Kitasatospora sp. NBC_00315: one gene and its partner. The protein of the gene in region 1 interacts with the protein of each later gene in a pairwise test. Links are inferred from orthologs where the notes say so. Each region holds a gene or a part of one and is shown in the gene's direction. Other genes may lie near its edges.

Region 1 (3,098 bases):
CCGCCCCGGCGCGGTGGCGACCGGCTGGGCGCTGCAGATCGGCCTGATCGCCAGCGGCTTCGTGCTGCCGACGATGTTCGGCCTCGGCGTGGTCTTCGCCGGCCTCTGGTGGTGCTCGGTGCACTACGGCCGCAGGATCGACGAGATCAAGGCCGCCCGGGCGGCGCAGGGCCCGGCCCCGGCAGTAGTAGCCTGACGCCGCACCCCGCCACCGGCGGCGCTCCGGGAATCGGCGGCGCCCCGCCGGTCCGGGTCGGCCCCGCGCTCGCGGGGACGGCCCGATGAGCTGGGCCGCTCACGCAAGGTAACCTTCGGGTTAGCCGCATACACCATGCCGAACCGATTCCCCAGGAGCCGCACCGTGTCCCAGCGCACTCTCGTCCTGCTCAAGCCCGACGCCGTCAAGCGAGGCCTGGCCGGCGAGATCATCAGCCGGATCGAGCGCAAGGCCGGCTGGCGCCTCGCCGCCGTCGAGCTGTGCACCTTCGACCGGGCGACGCTGGAGCAGCACTACGAGGAGCACGTCGGGCGCCCGTTCTACGAGCCGCTGCTCGACTTCATGACCTCCGGCCCGTCGATCGCGCTGATCGTCGAGGGCGAGAACGTCGTCCCCGGCATCCGCGCGCTGGCCGGCGCGACCGACCCGCTGCAGGCCGGTCCCGGCACCATCCGCGGTGACTTCGCCACCATCACCCGTGAGAACCTGATCCACGCCTCGGACTCGGACGCCTCCGCCGAGCGCGAGATCAAGATCTTCTTCCCGGCCCACGCGTGACCGCCCGCCCCGGCCGGCCGGACTGATCCGGTCGGGGCATTCTTATCGTCAAATACGGAACTCAGGACTCCGACACGGCGTCCCAATCCTCGTAGAAGCGATCACACCCCGGACAATGGGTGGTATTCCGTCCGTCCGCGTCCACCGTGACCGGCGTGGCTACGATGGACACAACTCATGGGCCCGGTACGGCTGCTCAGCTGGTGTCCGCCCTGTCACGGGCGTGCGCGATCGGCCCACTCCCCGCCATTGACTCCGAGCCCGGGAAGGCACACCACACCCCATGGCCAACAACCTGTCGTTCATCGGCCGTGACATGGCGATCGACCTCGGCACTGCCAACACGCTGGTGTACGTCAGGGGCAAGGGGATCGTCCTCAACGAGCCCTCCGTGGTCGCGGTCAACACGAACACCGGCGGGATCCTCGCGGTCGGTTCCGAGGCCAAGAAGATGATCGGCCGCACCCCCGGCAACATCGTCGCGATCCGCCCGCTCAAGGACGGCGTGATCGCCGACTTCGAGATCACCGAGCGGATGCTCCGCTACTTCATCCTCAAGATCCACCGCCGCCGCTACCTGGCCCGTCCGCGGGTCGTGGTCTGCGTGCCCTCCGGCATCACGGGGGTGGAGCGCCGCGCCGTGATCGAGGCCAGCTCGCAGGCCGGCGCGCGCCAGGTGCACATCATCGAGGAGCCGATGGCCGCCGCGATCGGTGCGGGCCTGCCCGTCCACGAGGCCACCGGCAACATGGTGGTCGACATCGGCGGCGGTACGACCGAGGTCGCGGTGATCTCGCTCGGCGGGATCGTCACGGCCCAGTCGATCCGGGTGGCCGGCGACGAGCTGGACAACGCGATCGTGCAGCACATCAAGAAGGAGTACTCGCTCCTGCTCGGTGAGCGCAGCGCCGAGCAGATCAAGATGAGCATCGGATCGGCCTTCGCGCTGGAGGGCGAGAAGGACGAGCACGCCGAGATCCGCGGTCGGGACCTGGTCAGCGGCCTGCCCAAGACCGTGGTGATCTCCGCGGCCGAGGTGCGCGAGGCCATCGACGAGCCGGTGAACTCGATCATCGACGCCGTCAAGACCACCCTCGACCAGTGCCCGCCGGAGCTCGCCGGCGACGTGATGGACCGTGGCATCGTGCTGACCGGCGGTGGTGCGCTGCTGCGCGGGCTGGACGAGCGGCTGCGCCGGGAGACCGGCATGCCCATCCACATCGCCGAGAACCCGCTGGACTCGGTCGCACTCGGCTCCGGCAAGTGCGTCGAGGAGTTCGAGGCGCTCCAGCAGGTGCTGGACGCCCAGCCGCGGCGCTGAGCCGCCGCGACAGGTACGCGGACGGTCCTTCGGACGGACCGTCCTTCACACGGAAGGGCCCTCACCCCGCCCACAGCCCGGTGGGGGCCCGGCACAGGACTCGGACGAAGGGGCAGCTCCAGCACCGTGAGGGACACACGAGAGAGCCGCTTGTTGCTCATCCTGCTGGTGGCCGTCGCCTTCGCCCTGATCACCGTGGACATCAAGGGCGGCGAGAGTTCGCCGCTCGGCGGCGCCCGCCGGGCCGCCGCCGGTGTCCTCGGGCCGGTCGAGCGGGGCGCGGCGTCGGCGGTCGACCCGGTCGCGGACACCGTCCGCTCGTTCCGGGACGCGGCCACCCACAGCGGCCGCATCGACCAGCTGAACCGGGACAACACCGAGCTGCGCCAGAAGCTCGCGTCCTCCGACGCCGCCGCCGGCCGCACCAAGCAGCTGGACGACATGCTCCGTACCGCGGGCGCCGGCGGTTACACCGTCAAGGCCGCCCAGGTGATCGCGATCGGAGCGGCCCAGGGCTTCTCCTGGACCATCACCATCGACGCCGGCAGCGACGACGGTCTGACCCGCGACATGACGGTCATCAACGGCCAGGGTCTGGTCGGCCGGGTCACCACGGTCGCGCCCACCACCTCCACGGTGCTGCTCGCCTCCGACCCCGGCTTCAGCGCGGGCGCCCGGCTGGAGGGCAGCGGCGAGATCGGCTTCGCCTCCGGCCAGGGCACCGGCCCGATGCGGGTCGAGCTGCTCAACGGCAAGGCCCAGGTCAAGGCCGGGGACCGGCTGGTGACCTTCGGGTCGCAGAGCGGCCGGCCGTTCGTCCCCGGCGTGCCGGTGGGCAAGGTGGTGGAGGTCGAGGCGACTCCGGGTCAGCTCACCAAGACGATCATGGTCGAGCCGTACGTGCAGTTCACCCGGCTCGACCTGATCGGCGTGGTGGTGGTGCCGCCGCGGACCGACCCCCGGGACGCCGTCCTGCCGCCCGCGACCGCGGCCCAGGCACCC
Region 2 (3,124 bases), 540 kb from region 1 along the record:
ACGGTGCTGGGCGTGCTGATCGCCGCTGTCCTGGGCGCGCTGTCCTGGCTGGTCTTCTTCTCCTCGGTGCTCGACGTGCGCAGCGTCTCGGTGCAGGGCGTGCGGGACGACCGGCTGACGGCCGACCAGGTCCGCCAGGTGCTGGGGAACCTGGGGGACGGGCCGCTCGCGCGGGTCGACCTCGCGGACGCCAGGCGCCGGGTGGAGTCGATCCCGCGGGTGGCCTCGGCCGAGGTCTGGCGCGGCTGGCCGCACACCCTCCAGGTCAAGGTGGTGCAGCGCAAGCCCGTCGCCGCCGTCAAGGGTGACGACGGGCAGTTCACCCAGATGGATGCGGGCGGGGTGAGTTTCGCCACCGAGGCGACCGCCCCCGCGGGTGTGCCGGTGGTCGAGCTGCAACTCAGTCAGCAGGCGAACGACGCGATCGGCGTGATCACCCGCCAACAGCTGGTCCAGGGGGCGGTGGCGGTGGCGGCGGGCCTGCCGCCGGCCGTCGCCGAGCGGGCCGGTGCGGTCACCGTGCACTCGTACGACGACATCCGGCTCCAGCTCGGCGGGGGCACGACGGTGCGCTGGGGGAGTCCGGAACGGACCGATCGGAAAGCCAAGGTGCTGACCGCGCTGCTGAATCGGAAGGCCACGAACTATGACGTGAGCGTGCCGGAGGCGCCGGCGGTGTCGGGATGATCCGGTAGGTTCTCTCTACGGCCGTTTGTCGGTCACCCCGGTTTCCCAGGCCGGTTGATGATCACATAGGCTCAAAAGAAAAAAGGGAAGCTCGGCGTGTTCGTTGAACACGGGCTCGCCGCGACCTAGTGTCCTGTGTCACCAGGCTGTGTCCTACGGTGATGTGACAGAGGCACAGCAGTAACCCTAAAGGTCAAGTTTAGGGTTCGGGTCGGCGGTCGGCATTTCGGACATTCAGTCAGGAACCAGGCTCCCCACCCATCGACATCCGTCGGAACGGCGCGCACCCGGGCGCCGGGCCGACCCGGAAATTCGAGGCGAGAGGCCTTCGACGTGGCAGCACCGCAGAACTACCTCGCAGTCATCAAGGTCGTCGGCATCGGCGGCGGTGGTGTCAACGCCATCAACCGGATGATCGAGGTCGGTCTCAAGGGCGTCGAGTTCATCGCGATCAACACCGATGCGCAGGCCCTCCTGATGAGCGACGCCGACGTCAAGCTCGATGTGGGCCGTGAACTCACCCGGGGCCTCGGCGCCGGCGCGAACCCCGAGGTCGGCCGCAAGGCCGCAGAGGACCACCGCGAGGAGATCGAGGAGGTCCTCAAGGGGGCCGACATGGTCTTCGTGACCGCCGGCGAGGGCGGCGGCACCGGCACCGGCGGCGCGCCCGTCGTGGCCAACATCGCCCGCTCGCTCGGCGCCCTGACCATCGGCGTCGTGACCCGCCCCTTCACCTTCGAGGGCCGCCGTCGCGCCAACCAGGCCGAGGACGGTATCGCCGGCCTGCGCGAAGAGGTCGACACCCTCATCGTCATCCCCAACGACCGGCTGCTGTCCATCTCGGACCGCCAGGTCAGCGTGCTGGACGCGTTCCGCTCCGCCGACCAGGTGCTGCTCTCCGGCGTCCAGGGCATCACGGACCTGATCACCACCCCCGGCCTGATCAACCTCGACTTCGCCGACGTCAAGTCGGTCATGTCCGAGGCGGGCTCGGCGCTCATGGGCATCGGCTCCGCCCGCGGGGAGGACCGCGCCAAGGCGGCCGCCATCATGGCGATCTCCTCGCCGCTGCTGGAGGCCTCCATCGACGGCGCGCGCGGCGTCCTGCTCTCCATCTCCGGCGGCTCGGACCTCGGACTGTTCGAGATCAACGAGTCGGCCCAGCTGGTCAGCGAGGCCGCCCACCCCGAGGCCAACATCATCTTCGGCGCGGTCATCGACGACGCGCTCGGCGACGAGGTCCGGGTCACCGTCATCGCGGCCGGGTTCGACGGCGGCCAGCCGCCGGCGATCGTCCGCGACCCGGTGGTCAAGTCGACCCCGGCCGCCTCGCCCGCCGCCCCCGAGCGCCCGGCCACCCGGCCCTCGTACGGGAGCATCGGCTCGGTGACCTCGCGCTCGGAGGGCGAGTCCGGATCCCGGCACTCCGACGGCCCGTCCACCACGACCGCCTCGCCGGTTCCCCCGCAGGTGCAGCCGGCCCGGCAGCCCTACGTGGAGAGTCCCGCCGAGGAACTCGACGTGCCCGACTTCTTGAAGTGAGGCAGCTCGACGCGCGAAACGGTGCTCACTTCGCCTTCACCGACCGGTGGGGCGGGGTGAGCATTTCGCCGTACGGGGAGCTGAACCTCGGCGGCGCGGTGGGCGACGACCCGCTCGCCGTCCGGGAGAACCGGCGGATCGCGGCCCGTTCGCTGGGCCTGGATCCGGCGGACGTGGTCTGGATGAACCAGGTGCACGGCGCGGACGTGGCGGTGGTGACCGAGCGGCAGCCGCAGGGCGGCGCCCCGACGGTGGACGCGATCGTCACCGACCGGCCGCTGGCGCTGGCGGTGCTGACCGCCGACTGCACGCCCGTACTGCTGGCGGACCCGGCGGCCGGTGTGGTCGGCGCGGCCCATGCCGGGCGGCCCGGGCTGGCGGCGGGTGTCGTCCCGGCGGTGGTGCGGGCGATGGTCGATCTCGGCGCCCGGCCGGAGCGGATCACCGCGGCCACCGGCCCGGCGGTCTGCGGCCGGTGCTACGAGGTTCCGGCCGCACTGCGCGCCGAGGTGGCCGCCCTGGTGCCCGCCGCCCACGGCGAGACCTCCTGGGGGACGCCGGCCCTGGACATCGCGGCCGGGGTCGAGGAGCAGTTGACCGGTGCGGGAGTCACCGAGTTGGTGCGATCATCTGTCTGCACCCTGGAATCCGCCGATCACTTCTCCTATCGCCGCGAGCAGCGCACCGGCCGGCTCGCGAGCTACGTCTGGTTGGGCTCTGAACTCTCATGACGAATGACATCTACGGTCCGTTCCCCGGCGGGCCCGCCTTCCTGGACGCCCTGACGGACGGTCAGCGGGCTCGCTCTGAGGAGCTCGGGGCCAACCTCGACGCGGTCGAGCGCCGGATCGCCGCGGCCTGCGACGCCGCCGGCCGGGCCCGGGGCGAGGTCCGG

What was found. The genes of interacting proteins can lie anywhere in the genome.
Region 2: the proteins of OG823_RS23340 (region 1) and ftsZ interact in binary tests that used the Escherichia coli proteins (3 or more experiments, as listed by UniProt). The link is inferred for Kitasatospora sp. NBC_00315 from one-to-one orthologs.

The regions. Positions count from the first base shown.
Region 1 is NZ_CP108025.1:5,610,165-5,613,262, forward strand. Bases 143-3,083 are described here. They hold OG823_RS23340 (rod shape-determining protein), read left to right. Parts: upstream 143-1,070; coding sequence 1,071-2,096; downstream 2,097-3,083. Other genes in these bases: OG823_RS23330 (DUF4233 domain-containing protein), read left to right, coding at 143-196; ndk (nucleoside-diphosphate kinase), read left to right, coding at 362-775; mreC (rod shape-determining protein MreC), read left to right, coding at 2,223-3,083. In the rest of the region: more of OG823_RS23330, read left to right, coding at 1-142; more of mreC, read left to right, coding at 3,084-3,098. UniProt on the Escherichia coli protein: Forms membrane-associated dynamic filaments that are essential for cell shape determination. Acts by regulating cell wall synthesis and cell elongation, and thus cell shape.
Region 2 is NZ_CP108025.1:6,145,489-6,148,612, forward strand. What follows is about bases 158-3,124. They hold ftsZ (cell division protein FtsZ), read left to right. Parts: upstream 158-1,020; coding sequence 1,021-2,229; downstream 2,230-3,124. Other genes in these bases: OG823_RS25615 (cell division protein FtsQ/DivIB), read left to right, coding at 158-687; pgeF (peptidoglycan editing factor PgeF), read left to right, coding at 2,226-2,960; OG823_RS25630 (YggS family pyridoxal phosphate-dependent enzyme), read left to right, coding at 2,957-3,124. In the rest of the region: more of OG823_RS25615, read left to right, coding at 1-157. UniProt on the Escherichia coli protein: Essential cell division protein that forms a contractile ring structure (Z ring) at the future cell division site. The regulation of the ring assembly controls the timing and the location of cell division.